DNA from 4 places in the Mesorhizobium sp. B2-8-1 genome. Region 1 is predicted to be linked to each of the others. Evidence: riboswitches for the same ligand, from Rfam matches in the RefSeq annotation. Region 1 holds a riboswitch; each other region holds the start of a gene.
What was found. Region 1 has a riboswitch for cobalamin ahead of FJ428_RS17800 (DUF1636 family protein). Riboswitches for the same ligand answer to the same signal wherever they lie in the genome.

Region 1 (7,287 bases):
ACCCGCAGCACGTTCTCCTGTTCGGCGGCGGTCGCGACGCGCTTTGCCAGGTCGTCCGGGTTGGCGATCGAGGGGATGTCGACGATGAACGTATCGAAGTCGTCGTGCTCGTGGTCGAAGGCGCCGTCATGATGGGACTTGCGGTTCTCGATGTCGTCCTCGACGGCGAGGCCTAGCCCGAGCAGCACGGACGGATCGACCTTGCCATGAGCCGTCGGCACGACCTTCACGGCGCGGGCGGAGTGTTCGCCAATGATGGCGTTGGCGCGAGCCGAACCTGCGGCATCCATCAGGTCGCTCTTCGACAGGATGATGAGGTCGGCGCAGGCGATCTGGTCCTCGAACACCTCCTCGACGGGGTCGTCGTGGTCCAGTGTCTGGTCCTGCGCGCGTTGCGCCTGCAGGGCGTCCATGTCGTTGGCGACGCGCCCCTCGGCCAATGCCGGACCGTCGACCACGGCGATTACGCCGTCGACTGTCACCCGGCTCTTCACTGTCGGCCACTGGAAGGCCTGGACCAGCGGCTTGGGCAGAGCCAAGCCTGAGGTCTCGATCAGGATGTGGTCGACCTTCGGCGTCAGCGACAGGATCTGGTCGAGCGCCGGGACGAAATCGTCGGCGACGGTGCAGCAGATGCAGCCATTGGCCAGTTCGACGATGTTTTCCTCCGGGCAGGTGTCGATGCCGCAGCCCTTGAGGATCTCGCCGTCGATTCCGATGTCGCCGAATTCGTTGACGATGATGGCGATCCGCTTGCCGCCCGCGTTCTCCAGGAGATGGCGGACCAGCGTGGTCTTGCCGGCACCCAGGAAGCCGGTGACCACGGTACAGGGGACGCGGGAGAGAGTGGCGGCGGAAACTGCGGCGGTCATGATCAGTCCTTCAGCATGTCGAGGGGAGGAATGCGGGCGACGAGGCCGCGCTTGAGGGAATCCGGGCGACCACGCCACGGAATGAGGCCGTTGGTCGAAGCGGCGAAGAGTTTCGCGCCGGTCACGAGATCGGCGCCGCTGGCGATGTTCAGGTCGCCGAAGACATAACTCCAGCAGCCGTCGCGAAGAATCGCGGCACTGAGACGGCGCTTGCAGTTGCCGAGGCATTCGACGGTGCGGACACGGACATTGTCGGCCGTTGCGGCTTGGCGCGTATCTTGAGCCAAAACTTCGCCGGCGCGGGGATGGGCATCGGAACCGGTCTCGTCGCGGCAGGAAGCGCAGATGATGACAGTGACGCCGGCCAAGGCGTCGCTATCGCCAGACAAGTCGCTATCGCCAGACAAAATGTCCGCTGTTTCAGCCGGGAAACTGCTGTCGCGTTCCAAATCGGGCTCCTTGCCCGGAAAACCCGCCGGGCGATCGGATTCTTATGTCTCAGACGGCAGGTCTCCTGGCTCGCGGGTCATCGCCTTCGTGCCGCCTTCCCGGGACCGTCCCAGTGGTTTTCGGCCTTGGCTCGTCGCTTACAGTTGCGGGGACAGCCGCGGATTTGAAATCGAGATTTCGCACCGCATTCCCTCTTGGCTCCTCCCTTTGCCGAGAGGAGACCGTCTGGAATGGATTTAGGCTCTTGCAGGCGGCGGTGTCAACGCGCGTCTACGACACGGCAATGTCGGCGAGCGGCTGCCCAAGGTCGCCGGCGGGCGTAACCTCGATCCGTTCGAGGCCGAGCCAGCCCTGCATCTGCGTCAATTCCTGGAAGAGTTGCGCGGCGGTTTCAGGCGGCGCGCCGGGCTCGGCATAGGCCGCGTGGACGCGTAGCACGCTGGCCGGCCGGTCGGCCTTGAGGTCGACGCGCGCCACGATCCTGTCGCCGAGCAGGAACGGCAGGACGTAATAGCCGTATTGCCGTTTTTCGGCAGGGGTGTAGATTTCTATGCGGTAGTGGAAATCGAACAGCCGCTCCGTGCGCGAGCGCTCGAAAACGACCGGATCGAACGGCGCCAGCAAGGCGCGGGCCTCGATTTTTCGTGGAATACGGGCCTCCTTATGGAGGTAAGCCGGTTTGTTCCAGCCCTCGACACGCACCGGCACCAGCTCGCCTGTTTCAACCAGCTCCTCCAGCCGGCCCTTCATGTCGGCCGGCGACAGGCGGAAATAGTCGCGCAGGTCGCTTGCTGTCGCGACGCCATGAGCGCGGGCGGATATCCGCAGCAATTCCCGATGCGCGTCCTCGGCTGACGGCACCGGCAGATCGAGGATCGCCTGCGGCAGCACGCGCTCGGGCAGATCGTAGAAGCGTTCGAAGCCACGGCGGTGCGCGGTGGTGATGCGTCCTGCCCAGAACAGCCATTCGAAGGCATGCTTGGCGTGGCTCCAGCCCCACCAGCCGCCGGACCCTTTCTGGCCTTCGAGCGCGGAGGCGGCGATCGGGCCGCGCTCCGCGACCTCGCGGTAGATCTCTTCGATATAGGCGGCGTGCTCGCGGCCCCATTTGGCGAGACCCAGATACATTTCATCGCCACGCTCCGCGCGCTGCATGCGCCAACGCATCAGGGGATAGGTCTCGACCGGCAGGAAGGAAGCCTCGTGCGCCCAGTATTCGAAAACCGTGCGCTTGCGCGTGACGGCGGCGTTGTCGAGCAAGGCGAACGGGTAGGGACCAAGGCGCGAATAGAGCGGCATGTAGTGAGCGCGCACCACCGCGCTGACGGAATCGATCTGCAGCAGGCCGGTACGCGAGAGCACGCGGGCGAAGTGGCGTCGGTCGGGCGTGCCGGCGGGGCGGGGATCAGTGAACCCTTGGGCGGCGAGCGCGATACGCCGGGCCGTGGCAAGCGAGATCTTTTCCTTCATTCGGATGCGACTCTGATGGCTTGTTGAGCGTCGTTCGGACAGTTGATTCCGGCCATGCTAGCAGGGTTTTGGCGGCAACTCTGTCAGGAGAGAAAAGTGGAGTAAAAAGCGAAGGAAATCAGACAGGAGCGGATCGGACCAGTTTCTTCCCTTATGCCGTCCAGGCCAGTGTTTTGAACAAGGTTTGACTTGCTTCGCCGGAAGCGCTGCGCTAACCCTCGCCGCGTTGCAGCAAAGGCCCCTTAAAACGGTTCAGCGGTTAAACTGTCACGCTTCCGAAATGGGGTCTGGTGCTGTAATCAAAATGGATTGGCGCCAACGGAAAGCCGCAGCATGAACGCACTTCTCAGTTCGTACCTGCCCATCGTCCTGTTTATCGCAGTGGCGGCGGCTGTCGGCGTCGCGCTTATCGTGGCGCCGTTCCTGGTGGCCTACCGCAATCCCGACCCGGAAAAGCTTTCCGCCTACGAATGCGGGTTCAACTCGTTCGATGACGCCCGTATGAAGTTCGACATCCGCTTCTACCTGGTGTCGATCCTGTTCATCATCTTCGACCTGGAAGTGGCCTTCCTGTTTCCGTGGGCGGTGTCGTTCTCGAAAATCGGCATGCTCGGTTTCTGGTCGATGATGGTGTTTTTGGCGGTGCTGACCATCGGCTTTGCCTATGAATGGAAAAAAGGAGCGCTCGAATGGGATTGAGCGACAGTTCCGGCACGCTCGTCGCGCCGAAGCCCAAGGGTCTGATCGATCCCAATACCGGCAGGCCGGTTGGGTCCGATGATCCGTTCTTCCTCGAAATCAACAACGAACTCGCCGACAAGGGCTTTCTCGTCACCTCGACCGAGGCGCTGATCACCTGGGCGCGCAGCGGCTCGCTGATGTTCATGACCTTCGGCCTCGCCTGCTGCGCCGTCGAGATGATCCACACCTCGATGCCGCGCTACGATTCGGAGCGGTTCGGTGTTGCTCCTCGCGCGTCTCCGCGCCAGTCCGACATCATGATCGTTGCCGGCACGCTGACCAACAAGATGGCTCCGGCGCTGCGCAAGGTCTACGACCAGATGCCGGAGCCGCGCTACGTCATCTCGATGGGCTCCTGCGCCAATGGCGGCGGCTATTACCACTATTCCTATTCGGTGGTGCGCGGCTGCGACCGCATCGTGCCGGTCGACATCTATGTGCCCGGCTGTCCGCCGAGCGCCGAAGCGCTGCTCTATGGCATTCTTCTGCTGCAGAAGAAGATCCGCCGCACCGGCACGATCGAACGGTAAATCCATGGCCGCATCCCTGAGCGAACTGTCGACCTATCTCGGCGAAAAATTGATTGGCCGCGTCAATGAAGCAGTGTTCGCCTATGGCGAACTCACCATCCATGTCGAACCGCGCGATCTGATCGAAGTGGTGACTTTCCTGCGCGACGATCCGCGCTGCCAATTCATCTCGGTCATCGATGTCTGCGGCGCCGATTATCCGTCACGGGCCAAGCGCTTCGACGTCGTCTATCACCTGTTGTCGCCGAAGCAGAACGTGCGTATCCGCGTCAAGGTGCAGGCCGACGAGGAGACGATGGTGCCGTCGATCACCGGCGTCTATCCCGGCGCCGATTGGTTCGAGCGCGAGACCTACGATCTCTATGGCGTGCTGTTTTCGGGTCACCCCGATCTGCGGCGCATTCTCACCGATTACGGTTTCGACGGTCACCCGCTGCGCAAGGATTTCCCGCTGACCGGCTTCGTCGAGGTGCGTTACGACGACGAAGCTAAGCGCGTCATCTACGAGCCGGTGGAACTGAAGCAGGAATTCCGCAATTTCGATTTTCTGTCCCCATGGGAAGGCACCGATTACGTGCTGCCAGGGGATGAGAAGGCAAAGCAGTAATGGCCGAAACTTCCGTCCGCAATTTTAACATCAACTTCGGACCGCAACACCCTGCCGCGCATGGTGTTTTGAGATTGGTTCTGGAGTTGGACGGCGAAGTGGTCGATCGTGTCGATCCGCATATCGGGCTCTTGCATCGCGGCACCGAAAAGCTGATCGAGCACAAAACCTACCTGCAGGCAGTGCCTTATCTCGACCGGCTCGACTATTGCGCGCCGATGAACCAGGAGCATGCCTTCGCACTGGCCGCCGAGCGCCTGCTCGGCATCGAGGTGCCGAAGCGCGGTCAGCTGATCCGCGTGCTCTACTGCGAGATCGGCCGCATCATGTCGCACATCCTCAATGTGACGACGCAGGCGCTGGACGTCGGCGCGCTGACGCCGCCTCTGTGGGGCTTCGTCGAGCGCGAAAAGCTGATGGTGTTCTATGAGCGCGCCTCGGGTTCGCGCATGCATGCCGCCTATTTCCGTCCGGGCGGCGTTCACCAGGACCTGCCGCAGAAGCTGCTCGAGGACATCGGCAGGTGGATCGATCCGTTCCTGAAGTCGATCGACGACCTCGATCAGTTGCTGACCGGCAATCGCATCTTCAAGCAGCGTAATGTCGATATCGGCACGGTTTCGCTGGCCGACGCCTGGGCCTGGGGCTTTTCCGGCGTCATGGTGCGCGGCTCGGGCGCTGCCTGGGACCTGCGCAGATCGCAGCCCTATGAATGCTATTCGGAGCTCGATTTCGATATTCCGATCGGCAAGAACGGCGACTGTTTCGACCGCTACCTCGTGCGCATGGAAGAGATGCGCCAGTCGGCGAAGATCATGCGCCAGTGCATCGATCTCCTGCTCGGCAAGGAAAGCGCCGGGCCGGTGTCGAACCTCGACGGCAAGGTCGTGCCGCCGAAGCGCCAGGCGATGAAGCGCTCGATGGAAGCGCTGATCCACCACTTCAAGCTCTACACCGAGGGCTACCGCGTGCCGGCCGGCGAGGTCTATGCGGCGGTCGAGGCGCCCAAGGGCGAGTTCGGCGTCTATCTGGTCTCCGACGGCACCAACAAGCCTTATCGCTGCAAGCTGCGCGCGCCCGGTTTCGCGCATCTCCAGGCCATGGATTTCCTGTGCCGCGGTCACATGCTGGCCGACGTCACCGCCGTCCTCGGCTCCCTCGACATCGTGTTTGGTGAGGTCGATCGCTAAATGTCAGTCCGTCGTCTCGCAGAAGCCAGCGTCCAGCCAGCATCCTTCGCCTTCAACCGGGCGAACGCGGCCGCGGCCAAGCAATGGATCAAGAAGTACCCGAAGGGCCGGGAACAGTCTGCGATCATTCCACTGCTGATGCTGGCGCAGGAGCAGGAAGGCTGGGTCACCAAGGCGGCGATCGAGACGATTTCGGACATGCTCGGCATGCCGCGCATCCGCGGGCTCGAGGTCGCGACCTTCTACACGCAGTACCAGCTGAATCCTGTCGGCACGCGGGCGCACATCCAGGTTTGCGGCACCACGCCCTGCATGCTGCGTGGCTCGGAAGCGCTGATGGACGTGTGCCGCTCCAAGATCCACCATGACCAGTTCCACGCCAACGACAAGGGAACGCTGTCGTGGGAAGAGGTCGAATGCCTCGGCGCCTGCGTCAACGCGCCGATGGTCATGATCTTCAAGGACACGTTCGAAGACCTGACGCCGGAACGGCTGGCCGAAATCATAGATCTCTACGATGCGGGCAAGGGCGCCTCGGTGACGCCGGGGCCGCAGAACGGCCGCACCGGCTCGGAGCCGGCCGCCGGCCTCACGACGCTGAAAAGCGAGAAGGCGATCCTCAAGTCGACCCGTGACAGGGAGGCCAGGGAAGCCGCCAAGGCCGCCAAGGCGGCACCCGACGCGATCATCGCGGCGCCGGTGCCAACGCCGGCCGCCACCCCTGTCGCGCCGTCCAATGCCAGCAAGCCGAAAACCGATGCGGCTGAAACCAGCCCGGCGCTGAAAACGCCGTCGCCGGCCAAGGTCGCGTCGGCAACGGAAAAAGCGGCGAGCGTCGCGGCTCCCCGCCACTCGGCGACAAACGCCAACAAGGCGGCGCCCGAGGTCGAGAAAGTTTTGAAGCCGCGCAGCGGCCCCCTGAACAAGGCTGAGCCGGCTTCCGCGTTCAAGTCGCCGGAAACCAAGCTTCCCGCCAAAGCGGCCAAGCCTTCGTTGGAAGACAAGAACCGGCCGGCCGGCATCGCCAGGCCGGCGCTGGTCGACGATCTCAAGCTGATCTCCGGCGTCGGCCCGAGGACCGAGAGCATCCTGCATTCGCTCGGCATCTTCACCTTCGCCCAGGTTGCGTCTTGGAAGAAGGCCGAACGGGAGTGGGTGGACAGCTATCTCTCCTTCCGCGGCCGCATCGAGCGAGACGACTGGGTCAAGCAGGCCAAGGCGCTCGCCAAGGGCGGCGTCGCCGAATATATCCGCGTCTTCGGCAAGAAGCCGGTCTGAGGGACGAACAATGCTTCAGGACAAAGACCGCATCTTCACCAACATCTACGGCCTCTTCGACAAGTCGCTGGCCGGCGCAATGGCGCGAGGCGCCTGGGACAACACGCCCGGCATCGTCGCCAAGGGGCGCGAGTGGATTGTCAACGAGA
Region 2 (7,287 bases), on a different contig from region 1:
GCGCGACAATCGCCATCATCATCATGATCGCGGTCATTCCGATCATGGTCTGGAACATACGCCAGGCCAACAAAGAGACGGGAGGACATTGAGATGACCGTCGCGACCGGAAACTCCTTCGCCAGCCGCTTCGGCGTTCACATCGCCGTCCTGGTCTTCGTTGCGATCTGGACCATGCCGACGCTCGGCATCCTGGTATCGTCGCTGCGCGACAAGGACCAGATCATCGCCTCGGGCTGGTGGAACTCGTTCGCCAGTTCGACCCAGACCGAAGCTGGACGCCTGCCGCCCGCCTCGGCGCAGGTCGAGAAGGACGGCAAGTTCGTCCTCCAGGGCAACATTTTCGGCGATGGCGCCAAGCGCGAGATCAGCGCCTTCGGCGTCAAGTCGGCGGCACCGACGCAATATCCGGCCGGCACATCGGCCGATCTCGGCGACGGCGTTACCTTGCAGCTCAATGCCGACGGCAGCTTCGTCATGACCTCGCCCAAGGCGTTCGAGGGCGACCGCGGCCAGCGCGTCTACTATGCCTCCTCGGCGCCGCCGAAATTCACCACCGACAATTACAGGACCGTGCTGTTTTCGGAAGGCATCGGCCGCTCCTTCATGAACTCGCTGACCGTCACTATCCCGGCGACCGTCATCCCGATCCTGATCGCCGCCTTTGCGGCTTACGCTCTGGCCTGGATGCGCTTTCCCGGGCGCGCGCTTCTGATCGCGGTCATCATCGGCCTGCTGGTGGTGCCGCTGCAGATGTCGCTGATCCCGCTGTTGAAGCTCTATAACGGCGTCGGCGCCTTCTTCGGCGTGCCCTCCAAGACCTATCTCGGCATCTGGCTGGCGCATACCGGCTTCGGACTGCCCTTCGCCATCTACCTCTTGCGGAGCTACATTGCCGGCCTGCCGCGCGAGATCATGGAATCGGCGCGCATCGACGGCGCCAGCGATTTCGAGATATTCGTCAAGATCGTGCTGCCGCTGTCATTTCCCGTGCTGGCGTCCTTCGCCATCTTCCAGTTCCTGTGGGTATGGAACGATCTCCTGGTGGCGATGGTTTTCCTTGGCACGGAGGCGGATCAGATCGTGCTGACCGCCAAGCTCAATGCCTTGCTCGGCTCGCGTGGCGGCGACTGGGAGATCCTGACGACGTCGGCTTTCGTGACCATCATCGTGCCGCTGATCGTGTTCTTCTCTTTGCAGCGCTATTTCGTCCGCGGGCTGCTCGCAGGCTCGGTGAAAGGAGGCTGAAACCATGCAATCCGCTTTGAAAGCCAGTTCGAGGCCCGATCTCGCCGTCGATAGCGACTGGTGGCGAGGTGCCGTGATCTACCAGATCTATCCGCGCAGCTACCAGGACTCGAATGGCGACGGCATCGGCGACCTCAAGGGAATCATCGGGCGGCTGCCCTATATCGCCGCGCTCGGCGCGGACGCCATCTGGATCTCGCCCTTCTTCAAATCGCCGATGAAGGATTTCGGCTACGACGTCTCGGATTACTGCGACGTCGACCCGATGTTCGGCACGCTGGCCGATTTCGACGCGCTGACGGCGGAGGCGCACAGGCTGGGGCTGAAGGTGATGATCGACGAGGTGCTGTCGCACACCGCCGACATCCATCCCTGGTTCAGGGAAAGCCGATCGAACCGCAGTAATCCGAAAGCCGACTGGTACGTCTGGGCCGATCCCAGGCCGGACGGCACGCCGCCCAACAACTGGCTGTCGATCTTCGGCGGATCGGCCTGGCAATGGGACACCAGCCGCCAGCAATATTACCTGCACAACTTTCTCGCGGAACAGCCGGACCTCAATTTCCACAACGGCGAAGTCCAGGACGCGCTGCTCGACGTGACCCGCTTCTGGCTGGAGCGCGGTGTCGACGGGTTCCGCCTCGACACCATCAATTTCTACTTCCACAGCCAGGGGCTGGAAAACAACCCGCCGCTGCCGCCGGAGCAGCGCAACGACCAGACCGCACCCGCGGTCAATCCCTACAACTACCAAGACCACATCTACGACAAGAGCCGTCCGGAGAACCTCGGCTTCCTCGAACGCTTCCGCGCCCTGCTCGACGAATATCCGGCAACGGCCGCGGTCGGCGAGGTCGGCGATTCACAGCGCGGACTGGACGTCGTCGCGGCCTATACAGTCGGCGGCAAGCGCGTGCACATGTGCTATTCCTTCGATTTCCTGGCGCCGGAAAAGATCAGCGCCGCCAAGGTCCGTTCGGTGCTGGAAACCTTCGGCAAGGTTGCCAGCGACGGCTGGTCGTGTTGGGCCTTCTCAAACCATGACGTGATGCGCCCGGCCTCGCGCTGGGCCGCCAACGAAGCCGACCCGACCGCCTATCTCAAGGTTATCTCGGCATTGCTGATGTCCTTGCGCGGCTCGGTCTGTATCTATCAGGGCGAGGAACTGGGGCTCGGCGAAGCCGAATTGCGGTTCGAGGATCTGCAAGATCCCTACGGCATCCGCTTCTGGCCGGAATTCAAGGGCCGCGACGGCTGCCGCACGCCGATGGTGTGGGACGGCAGCGCCAGGAATGGCGGCTTCTCCCAGGCAAAGCCGTGGTTGCCGGTGCCGGCCAAGCACCTGTCGCAAGCCGTCAATGTCCAGCAAGGCGACGAGCATTCGCTGCTCGAACACTACCGACGCTTTCTCGGCTTCCGCCGTGCCCATCCGGCGTTGGCCAAGGGCGATATCAATTTCATCGAAAGCCAGGGCGACACTGTCGCCTTCACGCGCCGCGCGGGCAACGAGCAGATCGTCTGCGTCTTCAACCTGGGATCCGGGCCAGCGGAGGTTGACCTTGGCGGTCGATCGCTGCAACCTTTGCCCGGACACGGATTTTCGGGACAGCAGAGCTCCGGCTCCATCCGCCTCGGCGGCTACGGCGCCTGGTTCGGGCGCATCGACTGAATTCTAGCGACCACTGGAGGGAAACATGGCCGATGTCACGCTGAGGCAAGTGAAGAAATCATACGGCAATCTCAACATTCTGCACGGCATCGACCTCGACATCAAATCGGGCGAGTTCATCGTCTTCGTCGGGCCGTCGGGTTGCGGCAAGTCGACATTGCTGCGCTCGATCGCAGGGCTCGAGGAGATCACCTCGGGCGAGCTCAGAATAGCCGGCGAGGTGGTCAACGACGTGCCGCCGTCGAAACGCGGCATCGCCATGGTGTTCCAGTCCTACGCGCTCTATCCGCATATGACGGTCTACGACAACATGGCGTTTTCGATGAAGATCGGCAAGGAAAGCAAGGCCGAGATAGACAAGCGCGTGCGCCAGGCGGCAGAGATCCTGCAGCTGACCAACTATCTCGACCGCCTCCCCAAGGCGATGTCGGGCGGCCAGCGCCAGCGCGTGGCCATCGGCCGCGCCATCGTGCGCAACCCGAAGGTGTTCCTGTTCGACGAACCGCTGTCGAACCTCGACGCCGCGCTGCGCGTCGCCACCCGCATCGAGATCGCCAAGCTCAAGGAATCGATGCCCAACACCACCATGATCTATGTCACCCACGACCAGGTCGAGGCGATGACGCTGGCCGACCGCATCGTGGTGCTGAAGGAGGGCCATATCGAGCAGGTCGGCACGCCGATGGAACTCTACAAGAAACCCGGCAATCTGTTCGTTGCCCAGTTCATCGGCTCGCCGGCCATGAACATCCTGCCGGCGACCATCGACAAATCGGGCAATCCGACCGTCATCAGTCATGTCGGCGGCCGCAAGGCTACGGTGCCGATCGCGACGCCGGCCTCGGCCAAGGGCGCGTCGGTGAGCTTCGGCGTGCGGCCGGAGGACCTGACGATCGCCGGCGGCACGGACTATCTGTTCGAAGGAACGGTGGATTATGTCGAGCAGCTCGGCGAGGTGCAACTCGTCTATGTCGACATCGGCCGCGCCGACCTGCCGCTGGTGACCAAGCTGCCGGGCAATGTCGAGGTCAAGCGCGGGGCGACACTGCGGCTGAGCGCCGACGCCGGAGACCTTCATATCTTCGACGCGGATGGACGATCCTTCGCGCTGCACGAGACGGAAGCGAAAGCGGCCTGAGAGCAGGCCATGAATTAATTGCCGGTCACGCAAGAACAGGAGCGGCGGGCAAAGCCCGCCACTCCTGTTTGGTGTCAGCTTCGGCTGTTAGTGGCCGAAGAGATTCCGGTCACTGCCCTGAGGGGCGGACTTGTGTACATCGCCCGACGAATTGAGCAGCTTGTAGACGGGCGAGCCGCTGTCGCGGATCGAAGCCGTGTGCGCATTGTCGACCGAGGTGACGGCAGGCTGATTGGCGCCATTGGAGCCATAGTTGTCGCTGCTGGCGAAAGCGCTGCCCGAAACGGCCAGGACGGCGGCGGCAGCAAGGATGATCTTTTTCATTTCAAGTCTCCTGAATTCTCAAATTCCACCGCAAAGGCGGGCTTGCCCGCCATCTGCTGCAGGATCGGCTGTTAGTTGTTGCCGAAGAGGTTATGGTCGGCACCCTGAACAGGTGCCTGGGCAGCCGGAGCCGACGTCTTGGTCGAAGCGGTGTATGAGCTGTCGGTCGAAGTGGCCGCGGGCTGGTTGGCGCCATTGGAGCCATAGTTGTCGCTGCCAGCAAAAGCGCTGCCCGAAACCGCCAGAACGGCGGCGGCAGCAAGGATGATCTTCTTCATTTCAAGTCTCCTGAATTTTCGAATTTCGCCAGGACGGCGGAAGGCCCGCCGTCAACTGGAGATCAGCTGTTAGTTGTTGCCGAAGAGGTTGCGATCGGCACCCTGAACAGGCGCTTGGGCAGACGGCGCCGACTTCTGGACCGAAGCCGTGTGCGCGTTGTCGACCGAGGTGACAGCAGGTTGGTTGGCGCCATTGGAGCCATAGTTGTCGCTGCCGGCGAAAGCGCTGCCCGACACGGCCAGGACGGCGGCGGCAGCAAGAACGATCTTCTTCATTTCAAGTCTCCTGAATTCTCAAATTTCGCCAGAACGGCGGAAGGCCCGCCGTCAACTGGAGAGCGGCTGTTAGTTGTTGCCGAAGAGGTTGCGATCGGCACCCTGGACAGGCGTCTGGGCAGCCGGTTCCGACTTCTTGGTCGAAGCGGTGTACGAGCTGTCGACGGCGGTGGCCGCAGGGGCATTCGAACCATAATGGTCGCTACTAGCGAAGGCGCTGCCGGAAACAGCCAGAAGGGCGGCGGCAGTGAGAATGATCTTTTTCATTTTTTGATACTCCAGTATTTTTCCGTCCGTCTAGCGGCGTGTCTTGGGAGGAAATCGCGTCGTTCGGACAGCCCCGATGTGGGAAAGCCATACCGCCATTTCCAATCACGAAGTTTTTCCGTGTGGACCAAGTTTCCACCACTTGAAATTGTGCCAGAGCCTTCAACATTCGTTTTTTTCTGTTTACTATCAGTTGGTTATGCAAACGCGTCGCGCGATCACCAACTGTGTCGAAGGCCCAGTGTTCACACCGTCCTGCACGCATCGTCAACAGAAACGAACCGTTCGGTTCGATTTTAGAGGGCGCTAACAGTCACTTTTCGAAACCGTTAACCTTTTTTGCCTCCGCCACGAGACGGAATCCGAGGCGGCGACCTGAGGCTTTCTGCCCTGCAACGGCGGCCGCGCCGTTTCCAATGCGTGTCGCGCGGCATGGATGCGATGTCGTTTTCATGCCGACGACAAGCCGGCGATCATGGTTAGATCCTGCCATCTCAGGTGCCGCCGCGTGACGACGAGGCGGAGAATTGGGAAGCCGGTCAGAATCCGGCGCTGCCCCCGCAACGGTGGTGGAGTTCAGGTCGCAACGGGAGACCACTGGGCGGAGGCCTGGGAAGGTGTCGCGACAGTCCGCAAGGGCAGCTCCAGAGCCCGGAAACCAGCCCGAGATGTTTGACTCGACTGATCGCGGCGGGCGGTCAAGAGGCGGATGGTGCATGTCCGGCGCAAGCCGGCGCGCGGCTTGATCCTTCCTCTCTCCCCTCCGTTCAGTCCTTCGATGCGAGGACAGGACTTCAATGCGAGGACAGAACATGGATGCGCGCAACGACATGCTGAAACGGCTGCAAGGCCGCAGGGACGGCTTCTCGCTCGAGCAGCCCTTCTATACCGATGCCGACTACTTCAAGCTCGACATGGAGCTGATCTGGTACCGCGACTGGCTGTTCATCGGCCATGATTGCGAACTGCCCCGGCCCGGCAGCTTCATCACCGTGCAGATCGGCGACTATCCTGTGGTGCTGGTGCGTGACCAGAAGGGCAACATCAACGCCTTCCACAATTCTTGCCGCCATCGCGGCAGCCGCGTCTGCAACACAGACAAGGGCACGGCGGCGAAGCTCGTCTGCCCCTACCATCAGTGGACCTATGAACTGGACGGCAGGCTGCTGTTCGCCAGGCAGATGGCCGAGGGTTTCGACAAGAGCCAGTTCGGCCTGAAGCCGGTCGCCTGCGAAAGCATCGGCGGCTACATCTTCATTTGCCTCGCCGACGAGCCGGCGGATTTTGCGCCGATGCGGACGATGATCGAACCCTATTTGGCGCCGCACCGGCTGCGCGAAGCAAAGGTCGCCTTCGAGAGCACCATCGTCGAGAAGGGCAATTGGAAGCTGGTCTGGGAAAACAACCGCGAATGCTATCATTGCGCCGGCAACCATCCGGAGCTCTGCAAGACCTTCCCGGAGGCGCCGACCGTGACTGGCGTGCAAGACGCCGACAGCGACCCGGAGATGCTGGTGCACTGGGCCAAGTGCGAGGCGGCAGGCCTGCCGAGCAGGTTCCGCATCGACCCGGCCGGACAGTACCGTGCCACCCGCGCGCCGCTGCTGCGCGATGCCGTCAGTTATACGATGACGGGAAAACGCGCGGTCAAGAAGAACCTGTCCGACGGCGTTGGCACCGACCGCATCGGCTCCTTGCTGCTCTATCACTATCCGACGACCTGGAACCACATCCTCGGCGACCACGCCGTCACGTTCCGCGTGCTGCCGATCAGCGCCACCGAGACTGCGGTGACGACCAAATGGCTGGTTCACAAGGACGCGGTCGAGGGCGTCGACTACGACCTCGCCGAACTCACCCATGTCTGGACCGAGACCAACGGCCAGGATCGTCGCATCGTCGAGGAAAACGCCTTCGGCATCCTGTCGCCGGCCTATGAACCCGGCCCCTATTCCGAACTGCACGAAGGCGGCGTCATCCAGTTCGTCGACTGGTACGCGCGTTTCATCGGTCCGCGCCTCGCCGAAGACGGCCGGCCGGCCCTGCGCAGCGTTGCTTGAGAGGTGAGGGATGAATGCGATGACGGA
Region 3 (7,287 bases), on a different contig from region 1:
AGATAGACCAACTGATGGCAGGGCTCCCATTCCAGACCCAGATTCTCATCCGGCAATTCGTTGAACATCAGTTCCCAGGCGTCCGGATTATGGGCGATGTTCCAGTCGCCGGCGGCCCAGTTGCCATCCATGGCGCAATTCTCGAAGGCGATGCGCACGCCCTTGTCGGCCGCGCGTTTGGCCAATTCGCCCCAGACTTCGCGGTAGCGCGGCAGGCTGTCGGTCAGCGGCTTGCCGCGGATGCGGCCGGTAAAACCGCTGACCAGATTGGTGCCGAACAGATGCGCGCTGTCGATCACCGTTTCCCAGGCCTTGAGCACGCCGCGGTCGGTGTCGCCGCTCTCGAGTGGATTGCCGAACACGCCGATCGAGCTGACGCTGACATCGGCATCGCCGATCGCGTCGCGGATCTCGCCGGCGAGCCGCCCCAGGTCCTTGCCGCCCAGCGTCTGCCAGAAGAAGGGCTGGACGCTCTCGAAACCGAGCGGCAGGATCTGCCTGACATAGGCGGCCAGGTCTTCGAGATTGGCCCGCACCATGGTGCCGATCCTGATGTCGAGAAGCGGGTCCGCCATGGTCATCCTTCCTGCCTGGGGATTTCGATCCGGCGTCCGGTCTCGGCGCTTTCGATCGCCGCGAAAACCATGGCCAGGCTCTTGATATTGTCGGCGCCGCGCGTCTCCGGCTCGGTGCCGGTTTCCACGGCGCGGACGAAATCTTCCATGACGCCGAGATGCCCGCCGATGCGGTCGGCAGGGTCGAGCGGCGGCACCGCTACCGGCACGACCTTGTCGAGCAGGCCTTCGCGTTCCGGCAGCACGGCTTCGGCCTTCAACTCGTCATGACCATCCCAGGTCAGGCTGCCGCGTTCGCCGACGATGCGCCAACTGCCTTCCCAACTGGTGCGGAAACCGTCGGCGCACCAACTGCCGCGATAGGTGAACATCTTGCCCTGGCCGAGCTCGAAGGTGGCGCTTGCCGACGATCCCTGCCGGTACCAGGAATTGGCCGGCTCCCATTCCCGGCAATACACTTCGGTCGGCTCGCCATCGACCATGTAGCGGGCGGCGTCGAATGTATGGATCGCCATGTCGAGCAGCAGCACATGGCGCATGCCTTCGCGGAAACCGCCGAAATGCGGCGCAATGAAAAAATCGGCATGGATGCTGGTCGCAGCGCCGATGGCGCCGGAGCCGAGGAAGCGCCGGATGCGCCGGACGTTGGCGACGTAGCGGCGGTTCTGCACCACGGCATGGATGCGCCGGGCGCGCCGCGCATCGTCGATGATGGCGCGCGCATTGTCCGGGCTGTCGGCCAGCGGCTTTTCCGTCAACAGATGACAGCCATGGGCAAAGGCCGAATTCGCCACGGCGCGACGGGCGGCAGGCACGACCACGTCGAACACCGCATCGGGTCTGGTCTGGGAGAGAACGACGTCGAGATCGGTCCCGATCGCGACCCCGGCGAGGTCGTATTCGCGTGCCCGCTGGCGCGCCCTGTCGGCGTCGAGGTCGACGAGACCGACGATCTTGACGGCAGGGGATTGGCTGATGGCCTCGAGCCAGGTTTTGCTCATGGCTCCGCACCCGACCAGGACGACGTGCATCATCCAGCGCTCCTCCGGCCAACCCCTCCTGGCTGGCACCCACGGCAGTCCGTAAATGACTTCCGTAAACGTTTACGATGACACACCCGATGGCATATATTGTCAATCGGATTTGTACCGTCGGCTCTGAAACGCCTTGGCCGCACGACCGGCTGGTGCTAGCCAGAAGCAGGAGGGGGAGGTCTTGGCGTCCAGCATTCACGATCTTGCGCGGCACCTGAACATTTCGATCGGTACAGTCTCGCGCGCGCTTAACGGGCGCGCCGACGTGAACGCCGAGACACGCCAGCGCGTGCTCGAGGCGGCCCGGAAGCTCAATTATTCACCGAACCACTCGGGCAGGAACCTACGCCGCGGCACCACCCATGCCGTGGCTTTCATGCTGCAGCCGCATCCGGGCGACCAGCAGTATGGCGAGCCGTTCTTCATTCCGTTCCTCACCGGACTGCAAGCGACATTGGCCGAGTGCGGGCTGGACCTGATCATCGTCATGGGCGCGCCGGCGGATTATCAACAGGAGCGGCTGCGCCGCGTCGTCGAGACGCGTCGTGCCGATGCCGTCGTACTGGCCTGGACGCGGCGCGAGGACGATCGCATCGACTATCTGAGCAAGGCCGGCTTTCCCTTCGCGACGCTCGGCCGAAGCCGGTCCGGCGACGACAGCTATCCCTCTCTGGATCTGGATTTCGAGAAGGCGGGCGCCGATGCGGTCGACCGGCTGGTTGCGCGTGGCCACCGCCGCATCGCCGCCATCCGGCCGTCGCTTGACCTGAATTTCGGTTATCTGTTTCTGGAGGGTTATTGCAAGGCGCTGCGGCGGCACGGCATCGAAGTCGATCCCGGCCTGATTGTGGACGGTTTTATCAACGAAGCCGGTGGCTACGCGGTGACACCGCAAGTCATGCGGTCGAAGGATCCGCCGACCGCGATTATCTTCAACAACGACTCGATGGCGCTCGGCGGCTGCAAAGCGCTCGCCGAAATGGGGATCAAGCCCGGGCAGGATGTCGCGGTGATCGTCATCGTCGACACGCCGCTCTGCCGTTATTTCTCGCCGGCGCTGACCGGCTTTCGTCCGAGCCTTGACCCGATGGGGCGGCGGCTCGGCGAAATCCTGCTCGCCTCGCTCCCGGCTTTCGCCGGCGCGAAAGGGCCAGAGATCATTCGCGAGGTCTGGCCGCTGGAACTGGTGGCGCGCGATAGTGATTGACCACACGTTTGTATCGTTATAACAGAACATGCATCGACCTTGCCTCGACGCTGCCTGCATCCTAGGCTGCGACTCGTGATGGTCCCCGCGCCGCAAGGCGAGGGGTGAAAAGGGAACATGGTGAGGCCCGATTTTCGGGTCGAAGCCATGGCTGCCCCCGCAACTGTAAGCGGCTAGCAAAATCCGAGAAGCCACTGGCCGGCAAGGCTGGGAAGGCAGGATGGCGCAACGACCCGCGAGCCAGGAGACCTGCCATCTGCATGGGTTGACCGGACGGGGTGTGCCGGGAGGAGACGCGGGGTTCGGTCTTGTCGACCGGTTCAAGCCAGCTTCCTTCCGTCGCCATTTTTGAAAGTGACGGAAGTTGGACGGCTCCATCGATCGCATTCACTGCATTCCCATGCATCGCATCATCGTGTGCACGCTTTGCCGCGATATCGCCACCGAGGTGAATTCAGGCCAGCGTCCGGCAGGATTGGCAAGCAAGACGCTGGCCCGTATTCCGGCAGGCCCTGCAAGGAATTGCCCATGACCGCGCCGCTTCTCGAGGCCCGCGACCTGGCCGCGGCGGCGGATGGCCTGCATCTGGTGCATCCGGTCAGCCTTTCGGTGGCGGCGGGCGACCGTCTCGCCATCATCGGTCCCAACGGCGCCGGCAAGACGACATTGCTGCGCATGCTGTCGGGCATGCTGCGGCCGAGTTCGGGCGAAGTGAAGCTCACCGGGCGCCTGCTGGACAGGATTTCGACCGCCGAGCGGGCGCTGCACATCGCCGTCGTCGGCCAGACCGATCAACCGGATCCACGGCTGGCGGTGATCGATTATGTCGAGCTCGGCCGGGTTCCGCATACCGGCCGCAGGCACAGGAGCGAGGAACGCGACATTGTCGTCGAGGCGCTGCGCCGGACCGGGCTGTTGCCGCTGCTTGGCCGCACCATCGGCTCGCTGTCGGGCGGCGAGCGCCAGCGCGCCCAGCTTGCCCGCGCCATCGCACAGGAGCCGAAGATCCTGTTCCTCGACGAGCCGACCAACCATCTCGACCCGCGGGCGCGCAGCGAGTTGCTCGAACTGGTTGCAGGCCTCGGCATGACCGTGATCGCGGTGCTGCACGATCTGGCGCTGGTGACGCCTTTCGCCACCAGGGTCGCGGTGATGAGCCATGGCCGGTTGCATGTGCTGGCGCCGCCACGCGAAGCACTCACCCAGCAGCTGATCCGCGAGATCTTCGGTATCGACGTCTTTAGGTTGCGCCACCCGACGGAGGACCGCGAGCTGACGGTGTTCGAGGTTCCGAACCGTGCCGCGCCATCTTCGTGATCGAAGCCATTTCCGGCAGATCCTGTTCAACAAGGAGCAACATCCGTGAAACGCCTTGCCGTGTCTCTTGCCTTCTCCCTGCTCGGCTCTACGGCCTTCGCCTTTCCGGTGACGGTCGACAGCTGCGGCAAGCCGCTGACCTTCGACGCGCCTCCAAAGCGCGCCGTCATTCACGATCTCAACATGGCCGAGATGGCCTTCGCACTGAAGCTGCAGCCGTCGATCGTCGGCCTGACCGGCATCACTGGATGGTACAAGGTCACTCCCGAATTCAAGGCCGAACAGAGCTCGATCCCCGAACTGGCGCCCAAATATCCGACGCTGGAAAACCTGGTCGCTGTCGAGCCCGACTTCTTCTTCGCCGGCTGGTATTACGGCATGAAGCCGGGCGGCGAGGTGACGCCCGATACGCTGGCGCCACACGGCATCAAGACCCTGGTGCTGACGGAAAGCTGCGTCCATCTCGACAAGAACCGGCCTGCCGCTTCGATGGACCTGCTCTATGGCGATGTCGAGAAGCTGGGCAAGATCTTCGGCAAGGAGGCCGAAGCGGATAAGCTCGTCTCCGGCTGGAAGGCGCAGCTCGCCGAAATCACGGCCAAGGTCGGCGACCGCAGGGGAACGCGCGTCTTCCTCTATGATTCCGGCGAGGACAAGCCGTTCACATCAGGCAAGTTCGCCATTCCCAACGCCATGATTTCCGCGGCAGGCGGCGACAACATCATGGCCGACATGGACACCAGCTGGGGCAACACGGATTGGGAGACGGTGGCCTCGCGCAATCCGCAATTCCTCATCCTGCTCGACTATCAGGATGGCGGCGGCTACCGGAAGCTGCTCGATTTCCTGAAAGCGCATCCGGCAATGAAGGAGACAGACGCGGTCAAGAACGAACGCTTCGTGGCGCTTCGCTATGCCGAACTGACACCCGGACCGGCCAACATCGAAGCGATCGGCAAGATCGCCAGGGCGATGCATCCGGAAGCATTTTAACCGGGAAGATGACTTTGCGGCACAAGGCATTCGTATTGGCCATGATGGCGGCCGCGTTGGCTATGGCCGCGCTCGCGCTGCTATCGATCGCCTATGGTTCGACGATGATCCCGCTGGGCGACGTCGTTGCAGCACTTGGCCATGCGATCGGATTGAAGGGGCATGACGTGTCCGGCCCGGTCGGCAGGATCGTCGTCGACCTCAGATTGCCGCGCACCATCCTGGCCATCTGTCTCGGCGGCGGCCTGGGCGTGGTCGGCGCGCTGTTGCAGACGGTGACGCGCAACGATCTTGCCGATCCGTTCCTGTTCGGTCTCTCGTCGGGAGCCGCCGCCGGCGCTGTCTCCGTCATCACCGTCTTCGGCGACAGTTTCGGGATCTGGACGCTACCGATCGCCGCGTTCACCGGCGGTATTCTGGCGGCTTGCGTTGTGCTTTTGCTGGTTGCGCGGGTGAGGGGACAAGGCCCCGAACGGCTGATCCTCGCCGGACTTGCGGTCTCCTTCATGTTCACCGCATTGACCAATTACCTGGTCTTTGCCGGTGACCAGCGCGCCGCCCATTCGGTGCTGTTCTGGACGATGGGCGGGCTCGGCCTTGCGCGGTGGGACAATATCTGGCTGGGTGCGCTTGGGGCCGGCACGATTGCGGCGTACGGGCTGTGGAATCATCGCCGGCTGGACGCTTTCCTGGCCGGCGAAAATGCCGCCGAAAGTCTTGGCGTGCCGGTGGCGCGAATGCGACGGACGACGTTTCTGGTCGCCGCTTTTTCGACCGCGATCCTGGTTTCGGTCGCTGGCGTCATCGGCTTCGTCGGCCTCATGATCCCGCATCTGTCGCGGCCGCTGGCCGGCGCGCTGCATCTGCGCCTGATCGTAAGTTGCGCGCTGTTCGGGGCGGTGCTGTTGCTGGCAAGCGACCTTCTGGCGCGCACATTGCTGCCGCCGCAGGAACTGCCGATCGGCATCATCACCAGCTCGCTCGGCGCCTTCTTCGTTGTCACCATGCTGATCCGCAACCGCTTGTAATGGGTGTCGCGGCGGCCGAAATCATCGGACGCAGCCATGATTGTGCTGCACGGCTGCCATGCACGTTTGCCGGCTTCTGGAACAATGCCGGACTTGAATGATAAGCACGCTTATTATATATGCCACTCATGGTTTCCGAAGGCGTAGACAGATTGGGATTTTTGATCCACGACGTGCAGCGGCTGATGCGAAAGCGCTTCGAAGCGCGCGCCAGCGGCCTTGGCCTGTCCTCGGCGCAATGGCGCCTGATGGTTCGCGTCGCCAAGGAAGCGGGCGTTTCGCAGGCGCGGCTTGCCGAACTGCTTGAAATCGAGCCGATCAGCGTCTCGCGGCTGGTTGACCGGATGGAGGAGGGCGGCTGGATCGAGCGCCGCTCCGACGCCGCCGACCGCCGCGTGCGCATGATCTTCCCAACTCCCAAGGCAAGTGCCGCGTATGCGGAGGTCAAGAGCCTCGCCGGCGAAGTCTATGAGGAGTCGCTGACCGGCGTTTCGCCGGACGATCGCCGCGTCCTGATCAGGGCATTGGATGCGATGGCACAGAATCTCGCGGATGGCGATTCACCGTCCTGCGACAAGGTCAAGAATACGGAAGGCGCAGCAGCATGAACGCGGTAGCCAAGGTCGACGAAAACGCCGCCAAAGTGGAAATGGAAGCGCCGCAGCAGCCGGCCGCGGCCCCTGTTACAATGACACCTCCGGCAGAGCCGGCGCCGGCGCCAAAGAAGAAGCGCCGTCTCGGCCGCTTCTTGTTGATGTTCGCCCTGCCGGCGGCGTTGGTCATTGGTGGCGGCTATGTCTGGGTCACTGGGGGGCGCTACCAGGAGACGGAGAACGCTAACCTGCAGCAGGCCAAGGTATCGATCGCCTCGGATACGGCGGGCCGCATCGTTCAGGTCGCCATCTCGGACAATCAGAGGGTGAAGCAAGGCGATCTTCTCTTCGCCATTGACCCCGAGCCTTACCGGATCGCGCTTGCGCAGGCCGACGCGGCGGTGGCAGCGGCGCGGCTCAACGTCGAGCAGCTGCGTGCCGCCTACAGCCAGGCCATGGCGCAGGAGAAATCCGCCAGCAGCGAAGTTGCCTATGCCCAGTCGCAATACGACCGTGCCGCCGATCTCGCCCAGAAAGGCA
Region 4 (7,287 bases), on a different contig from region 1:
ACATGGGCGGCGACCGAAAATGCCAATCCTTGCAGATCGTAGCCGCCCTCGAGCAGGCTGACGAGCCGGTTGCCGCTGTGGCGCGCCGCGCGCTGCATGAGTTGGCCGGTCGCCCAGTCGAAATCATCCTCGGTCAGGTTGATCTCGGCCAGCGGGTCGCGATGATGCGCGTCGAAGCCGGCCGAAATAATGATCAGGTCGGGTGCAAAATTGTCGAGCGAGGGCAGCACGCGCGACAGGAAGGCATCGCGGAACGCCTCGCTGCCGGTCTGCGGCGCAAGCGGCGCGTTGACGATGTTGCCGGCGCCGGTTTCGTTCTTTGCTCCGGTGCCGGGGTAGAGCGGCATCTGGTGCGTCGAGCAATAAAGCACGGACGGATCGTCCCAGAAAACATCCTGCGTGCCGTTGCCGTGATGCACGTCCCAGTCGACGATGGCGACGCGTTCGATATCGTGTTTGCGCTGTGCATAACGTGCGGCGATGGCCGCTGTGTTGAACAGGCAGAAGCCCATCGCCGTCGCTTTCTCCGCATGATGGCCGGGCGGCCGGGCGGCGACGAAAACGTTGTCTGCCCTGCCGGCAAAGACGTCGTCGACGGCGGCGTTGGCGGCTCCGATCGCGGTGATCGCCGCTTGCCAGCTCTTCGGGCTGGCCGTTGTGTCGGCATCGATGCGGGCGATGCCCGTATCGGGAATGGCGGCGCGTACCCGCTCGACGAAATCCTCGGGATGCGCGTAGAGAATGGTGGCCTCATCGCCTTCCGGCGCCTCGAGGCGGTCGAGCGCGGCAAAAGCCTCGTCGTCGAGCACGCGCTCGATGGCGCGCAAGCGGTCCGGCCGCTCCGGATGGCCGGGTGGCGTGATGTGCTCGAGGAAGATCGGATGGGTGTAGAGACGAGTGGCCATGCTCCCTATCTAGTGCCCTGGCGCGGCGATGGCCATGCGTTGCGGCCTGATGGTTGGGGAAAATCGCGCTTGCGTCCGTTCGCGTCGCCGCGGGGATTGGCGGCGCAGGGGCTTCGTCGTAAAGTCCCGGCCACTGCCTGGTGCCCGCCGCGAGCGGGAGAATCGGGAACACGGTTTGATACCGTGGCGTGCCCAACGCTGTAAGGGGGACCGCGCCGGTAAATGCCACTGTCGATGACGGGAAGGCGCCGGATGCGGGTTGATCCCGAGCCAGAAGACCGGCCTGGCAGGCATCGTCATCCGCATGGTCAGGCGGACGGCAGTTGATTGCAATCGCAAGGGGACAAGCGATGCCGGACAATATGACCATCCCCGTGGGTGACGGATTCGACCAGATGGCGCGCGATGCGGTCTACCGCGCCATGTTCACGCGGCGCGATGTCCGCAGCCATTTTACATCAGAGGCCGTCGACGACGAGGTCTTGGCGCGGCTGCTGCTTGCCGCCCATCACGCGCCATCGGTCGGCTTCATGCAGCCATGGAATTTCATCGTCATTCGTGGCACCGAACGACGGGAACAGGTGCGCGACCTGTTCCTCGCGGCGCGCGAGCAGGAATTGCCGGCGATCGAGGAAGAGCGGCGGGCGCTCTACCGCAAGCTCAAGCTGGAAGGCATCTGCGAAAGCGCGCTCAATATCTGTATCACCTGCGACCGCCGACGCTCACAGGGTTCGCCGCTGGGACGCTGGCACAATCCCGAGATGGATCTCTACAGCACGGTCTGCGCGGTGCAGAATTTCTGGCTGGCGGCGCGCGCCGAAGGCGTCGGCGTTGGCTGGGTCAGCATTATCGAGGCGCAGGCGTTGAAAGGCCTTCTGTCGATTCCCGAGCACGTGACGCCGGTGGCCTATCTCTGTGTCGGCCGTGTCTCGGAGTTCGCGCCGAAACCGGACCTCGAAACACATGGCTGGGGGCGGCGGCTGCCGCTGCCCGAGCTGATCATGAGCGAGACGTTTTGCGGACAGGGCGAAGTTCCGCTCAAATCAACGATCGCACGCCTCAAGGCGGCAACATGCGAAAAGTCTGACAAACTCTTGATTTGATTGCCGATACGGCATGCCCAGAGCTGCCGGCGGCCTGCCGTCGTCAGGCGGCTCCGGCATCCTTCCTCAACAATCCTTCGAGCAGTTGCTTGAATGCCGCCACCACGGTCTTCGACGTCGCTTCCGGGTCGTTCGAATTGGCGATCCGCTGCGCCGCCTGGCTGCTCGCCCCGTTGATCAGCCGTGCCGCGGTCTCGGGGTCTACGCCCGGGACAACCACCCCGCCGCCCTGCAGCGTCGTCAGGTGATCGGTCATCGACGCGACGCAGGCATTGGCGTTCGGCCATTGCGCGGGATCCCCCAGCACGGCCGGACCGTCCCGAAACATGATGCGCTGGATTTCCGGCTCCAGCGCCATTTCGATGTAGCTCGTGCATTCGTCGACGAAGCTTTGCCAGCGGGTCGGTGCTTTCGCTGCAACCTCATTCACCCGTGCCGCCATCTCGGCGTCTATCTCGGCGATAACCGCCTGCAAAAGCCCCTTCTTGTCCCCGAAATGATGATAGAGCGCACCGCGCGTCAGCCCTGCCGATGCGGTGAAATCATCCATCGATGCCTCGGCATAACCGATCGTTCCGAACGCATGCCGGGCCGCGGCAATCAATTTGGCGCGCGTTTCGGCGATCATTTCCCTGCGGGGCTTGTGCATCTCTTCTGGCCTTATCCACATACGTCACGTATGCCAATTGACATACGCGACGTATGATCTATTTAGTATTCATACGCATCGTATGTAATTTCCGAATCGCCTTTTGTCGAGGAACGGATCATGCAGAACCCCTATTCCGAGATCTTTCGAGCCCCTGGCGCCAAGGGCTTTGCCGCTGCAGGCTTCATGGCGCGCCTGCCGATCGCCATGGCGCCGATCGGCATCGTGGCGATGCTGTCGCAGACGCGTGGCGAATACTGGCTGGCGGGTGCCGTCTCGGCGACATTCGCGCTGGCCAACGCTTTCCTGGCGCCGCAGATCTCCAGGCTGGTCGACCGCCTCGGCCAGACATGGATCGTCGTGCCCACCACCATCATCTCCGTGCTGGCATTCCTGCTGCTGATTGCGTCGGCCAACCAGGATTGGCCGGTATGGACATCGTTCGTGTCGGCGCTGCTGGCAGCGGCCATGCCCAGCATGCCGGCAATGGTGCGCGCGCGCTGGACCGAGCTTTTTCGCGGCCGGCCGGAGATGAACACCGCCTTCGCCTTCGAATCGGCGGCCGACGAGCTGGTCTATATCGCCGGCGCGTCGCTGTCGGTGGGCCTCAGTGCGGCGCTGTTTCCGGAAGCAGGCATGCTGGCGAGCACGTTGTTTCTCGCTTTGGGCTCGATAGCATTCATCCTGCAGCGATCGACCGAGCCGAAAGTGCGGCCGGTGGACCATGGTTCGACTGGCTCGGCAATCCGCCTGCGGCCGGTACAGATCATCACCTTCGCCCTGATCTTCATCGGCGCGACCTTCGCGACGACGGAAGTGAGCACCGTGGCGATCACCAAGGAGTTCGGCCAAGCCGGTGCCGCAAGCCTGGTGATCGGCGTCTATGCGCTGGGATCGTTCGTGTTGGGCATCGTGGTCGGCGCGCTCAACCTCAAGACGCCGCTACAGCGCCAGCTGACCGTCGCGGTCGCCATCATCGCAGTCAGCACGATTTTGCCGCTCACCGCCGACAGCGTGCCGATTTTGGCGCTGACCGTCTTCATCAGCGGCGTGGCGATCTCGCCGACTTTCATCACGGCATTCGGCCTGATCGAACGGCATGTGCCGGAAGCGATGCTGACCGAGGGCATTACCTGGGTGACAACGGGAATCGGCATCGGCATGGCGCTGGGCTCTTTCGCCGCCGGCGCGGTGGTGGATGCGTTCGGCGCCCAGAACGGGTTCTGGGTCTCGGTGGTCGCGGGCGGCATCGCGCTGGTCACGGTGCTGCTCGGCCAGCGCAGTCTTGCCACTCACAAATGCGAGTTGGATGGGTGTGAAGCGGCCGTCGCTGCCGCGGAATGAACCATGACGCGTCCGGTTCAGCGGATCGGACGCTATTGCCGCCGTCGAACCTAGAGAATCTCGGTTTTGGCGATGTGGATGCCAAAACCTTCGAGGCCGACATAGTGGCGCTCGCGCGAGGCGATCAAATTGATCGAGGAAATGCCGAGATCCTTCAGGATCTGAGCACCGAGCCCGATCTCGCGCCATTCATTCTCGCGGCGGCGCGCCTCTTCGTGGTCCTCCCGGTCGCCGCTCGCCGGCCGGTTGCGCTCCTGGTGGGCGACACCGACCGAGCCCTCGCGCAGATAGACGATGACGCCGCGCTTGCGCTCGCCCATCGCCTTCATGATGGCGTCCAGCCGGTGGCTGGTGCCGAAGACGTCGGTCACCACGTCCTCGGAGTGCAGACGCACAGGCACCTCTTCTCCGTCGCGGATGTCGCCGAAGACGACGGCGACATGGTGCATGGAATCCCAGGGCAGCGTGTAGGTGAAGACCTGCGCCTTGCCGCCGAGCGTGTCGATCTCGGAGCATGCCACGCGTTCGACCAGTGTTTCCTTGCGTTGCCGATAGGCGATGAGGTCGGCGACCGAGACCTGCTTGAGGCCGTGCTCCTCGGCAAAAGCCGCGACCTGCGGGCCGCGCTTGACGGTGCCGTCATCATTGACCAGTTCCGAGATCACGCCGATCGGCGGCAGGCCGGCGAGCTTGCACAGATCGACGGCCGCCTCGGTATGGCCCGAACGCATAAGCACGCCGCCTTCGCGCGCGATGAGCGGGAAGATGTGGCCGGGGCGGACGAAATCGGAGGCGCCGACATTGCCGTTGGCGAGATTGCGCACGGTCAGCGTGCGGTCGTCAGCTGAAATGCCAGTCGTGGTGCCGTGCTTGAAATCGACGCTAACCGTGAAGGCGGTGGTGTGCGCCGAATCATTGTCGGCGACCATCGGCGCAAGGTTGAGGCGCTTGGCCTCCTCGCGCGGCATCGGCGTGCAGACGATGCCCGAAGTGTTGCGCACGATGAAGGCCATCTTTTCCGGCGTGCAATGGACGGCGGCGACGATCAGGTCGCCCTCGTTCTCGCGCCCGTCATCATCCATGACGACGACGATCTCGCCGCGCTCGAAGGCCCGGATTGCTTCGACGATCTTCTTCTGGTCGTAAGACATGGAATGCTCGCTTCGCTCGCAAGGGAGTAGGGGAATAGGGCAGTAAGGGAGTAGGGGAAAGGAAAAATTGCTCGTCTCGCGGGCAGCTTAACAGACTGCCCTACTGCCCTACTGCCCTACTGCCCTACTGCCTTCCTTACCTGTCTGTCCTCGGTGCCGCAGATAATGGTCGGCGATTGCGCAGGCAACCATCGCCTCGCCGATCGGTACGGCGCGAATGCCCACACACGGATCATGGCGACCCTTGGTCATCACTTCGACGTCGTTGCCGTCCTTGTCGATCGACTTCCGGGGCGTCAGGATTGAAGACGTCGGCTTGACGGCGAAGCGGGCGATGATCGCCTGGCCGGTCGAGATGCCGCCAAGGATGCCGCCGGCATTGTTGGACAGGAACACCGGCTGGCCGTCATTGCCGATGCGCATCTCGTCGGCATTCTGTTCGCCGGTGATGCGGGCGGCCTCGAAGCCGTTGCCGATCTCGACGCCCTTGACGGCGTTGATCGACATCAGGCCTGACGCGATATCCTGGTCGAGCTTTGCGTAGATCGGCGCGCCGAGGCCGGCCGGAACGCCGTCGGCGACGATCTCGATCACGGCGCCGACGGAGGAACCCGCCTTGCGGATGCCGTCGAGATAGCTCGTGAAAACGGGAACGGACGCCGGATCCGGCGTGAAGAACGGATTGTCCGCGTCGCCAATGAAATTCCAGTTCCAGTTGGCGCGGTCGATCGACTTCTCGCCCATCGATACCAGTGCACCGCGCACCACCATGCCCGGCACGACCTTGCGGGCGAGGGCTCCGGCGGCGACCCGAGCCGCGGTCTCGCGCGCCGAGGATCGGCCGCCGCCGCGATAGTCGCGCACGCCGTATTTGACGTCATAGGTGTAGTCCGCATGGCCCGGCCTGTACTGGCGGGCGATCTCTCCATAGTCCTTCGAGCGCTGGTCGACATTCTCGATCAGCATGGAGATCGGCGTACCTGTCGTGATCATCGTCTCGCCGTCATCGTCAAGGATGAAGCCCGACAGCACCTTCACTTCGTCAGGCTCACGGCGCTGCGTGACGAAGCGCGACTGGCCGGGCCGGCGCTTGTCGAGTTCGGCCTGGATTTCGTCACGCGTGAAGCGGATGCCGGGTGGGCAGCCGTCGACCACGCAGCCCAATGCGGCCCCATGGCTTTCGCCCCAGGTGGTGACGCGGAAAAGATGGCCGAACGTGTTGTGAGACATCGCAAAGTGCCTTGCCCGGCATCGGAGCCGACTGAAGCCTGCCTTCTATTGGCGTTTTCCACAGGGGTCAAACCGTGATCTTCGGATTTAGTTTTGACACATTCGATTGGTTTCTGCTCTGCTCCATTCGCCGTTGAGGATCCGCCGCTAGCCATGCCGGCGCAATACCAAAGAGGACGATGATGCGTACCCTGATTGGCGCTGTTGCCGCCACATTCCTGCTTTGCACCGCTGCTTTCGCCGGGCAGACCGAAGGCCTGATCAAGAAGATCGACAAGGACGCGCTGACCCTGACGCTGGACGACGGCAAATCCTACAAGCTGAACGCGGAAACCGATCTCGACGCGCTGAAGCCGGGCATGGACATCGTCATCGCCTATGACGTGACCAATGGCGAAAACGTCGTCACCGATATGCAGTTGCCTGACAGCGACTCCGACTAGGCTTCCAATGCAAAGCGGCTGTTCGGCGCCGTTACAGCCGTTTTATGCACCTGCGCCGGCAGCCTGCATGAGCCTTCCTGGATCGTGCCGGGTGCCTAAAGCCATCCCAAGGTGTCGCCTTCCAGCTTGAGCACGCGGTCCTGCGGTATCGCCAGCTTCGCCGCATCGTCCTCGGCCATGTCAAGCACGAAGCGAAACAAGGTGCGCATGACGCCGCCATGCGTCACGCAGACTGTCTGGCGCTCGAGCGCGTCGAACCACGGCTTTACCCGTTCTAGCAGCATCTGGTAGCTCTCGGCATCTTTGCCCGGTGGCTGAAAGTTCCATTTGTCCAGCGCACGCGTCCTGCTCGCACCCGGAAATTGCGTCTCCAGCTCGGCAAAGGTGAAACCCTGCCAGTCGCCGAAATTCACTTCAACAAGGCGGGGATCGGTCCCGTAGGCAGCCGGGTCGAGCTTCATG

Region 2: another riboswitch for cobalamin. It lies ahead of FJ428_RS29025 (aromatic ring-hydroxylating dioxygenase subunit alpha); the one in region 1 lies ahead of FJ428_RS17800 (DUF1636 family protein).
Region 3: another riboswitch for cobalamin. It lies ahead of FJ428_RS25970 (ABC transporter ATP-binding protein); the one in region 1 lies ahead of FJ428_RS17800 (DUF1636 family protein).
Region 4: another riboswitch for cobalamin. It lies ahead of bluB (5,6-dimethylbenzimidazole synthase); the one in region 1 lies ahead of FJ428_RS17800 (DUF1636 family protein).

What each region holds. Positions count from the first base shown of each region.
Region 1 covers NZ_VFTX01000006.1:218,557-225,843, forward strand. The annotation lists gene cobW (cobalamin biosynthesis protein CobW) at 1-872, opposite strand, end outside; gene FJ428_RS17800 (DUF1636 family protein) at 875-1,321, opposite strand; cobalamin riboswitch at 1,359-1,563, opposite strand; gene FJ428_RS17805 (winged helix-turn-helix domain-containing protein) at 1,593-2,792, opposite strand; gene FJ428_RS17810 (NADH-quinone oxidoreductase subunit A) at 3,126-3,491, shown strand; gene FJ428_RS17815 (NADH-quinone oxidoreductase subunit B) at 3,482-4,063, shown strand; gene FJ428_RS17820 (NADH-quinone oxidoreductase subunit C) at 4,068-4,670, shown strand; gene FJ428_RS17825 (NADH-quinone oxidoreductase subunit D) at 4,670-5,860, shown strand; gene FJ428_RS17830 (NADH-quinone oxidoreductase subunit E) at 5,861-7,138, shown strand; gene nuoF (NADH-quinone oxidoreductase subunit NuoF) at 7,149-7,287, shown strand, end outside.
Region 2 covers NZ_VFTX01000016.1:8,680-15,966, reverse strand. The annotation lists gene FJ428_RS29065 (sugar ABC transporter permease) at 1-92, shown strand, start outside; gene FJ428_RS29060 (carbohydrate ABC transporter permease) at 94-1,248, shown strand; gene FJ428_RS29055 (alpha-glucosidase) at 1,253-2,917, shown strand; gene ugpC (sn-glycerol-3-phosphate ABC transporter ATP-binding protein UgpC) at 2,943-4,055, shown strand; gene FJ428_RS29045 (DUF680 domain-containing protein) at 4,143-4,379, opposite strand; gene FJ428_RS29040 (DUF680 domain-containing protein) at 4,451-4,657, opposite strand; gene FJ428_RS29035 (DUF680 domain-containing protein) at 4,727-4,933, opposite strand; gene FJ428_RS29030 (DUF680 domain-containing protein) at 5,003-5,200, opposite strand; cobalamin riboswitch at 5,680-5,882, shown strand; gene FJ428_RS29025 (aromatic ring-hydroxylating dioxygenase subunit alpha) at 6,013-7,260, shown strand; gene FJ428_RS29020 (hybrid-cluster NAD(P)-dependent oxidoreductase) at 7,280-7,287, shown strand, end outside.
Region 3 covers NZ_VFTX01000012.1:42,444-49,730, forward strand. The annotation lists gene FJ428_RS25955 (sugar phosphate isomerase/epimerase) at 1-575, opposite strand, end outside; gene FJ428_RS25960 (Gfo/Idh/MocA family oxidoreductase) at 578-1,609, opposite strand; gene FJ428_RS25965 (LacI family DNA-binding transcriptional regulator) at 1,791-2,816, shown strand; cobalamin riboswitch at 2,879-3,088, shown strand; gene FJ428_RS25970 (ABC transporter ATP-binding protein) at 3,345-4,133, shown strand; gene FJ428_RS25975 (ABC transporter substrate-binding protein) at 4,179-5,126, shown strand; gene FJ428_RS25980 (iron ABC transporter permease) at 5,135-6,154, shown strand; gene FJ428_RS25985 (MarR family winged helix-turn-helix transcriptional regulator) at 6,283-6,762, shown strand; gene FJ428_RS25990 (HlyD family secretion protein) at 6,759-7,287, shown strand, end outside.
Region 4 covers NZ_VFTX01000001.1:498,722-506,008, reverse strand. The annotation lists gene FJ428_RS02485 (histone deacetylase family protein) at 1-905, opposite strand, end outside; cobalamin riboswitch at 1,027-1,207, shown strand; gene bluB (5,6-dimethylbenzimidazole synthase) at 1,256-2,008, shown strand; gene FJ428_RS02475 (TetR/AcrR family transcriptional regulator) at 2,052-2,657, opposite strand; gene FJ428_RS02470 (MFS transporter) at 2,778-4,001, shown strand; gene ribB (3,4-dihydroxy-2-butanone-4-phosphate synthase) at 4,052-5,152, opposite strand; gene aroC (chorismate synthase) at 5,261-6,382, opposite strand; gene FJ428_RS02455 (DUF1344 domain-containing protein) at 6,565-6,825, shown strand; gene FJ428_RS02450 (histidine phosphatase family protein) at 6,921-7,287, opposite strand, start outside.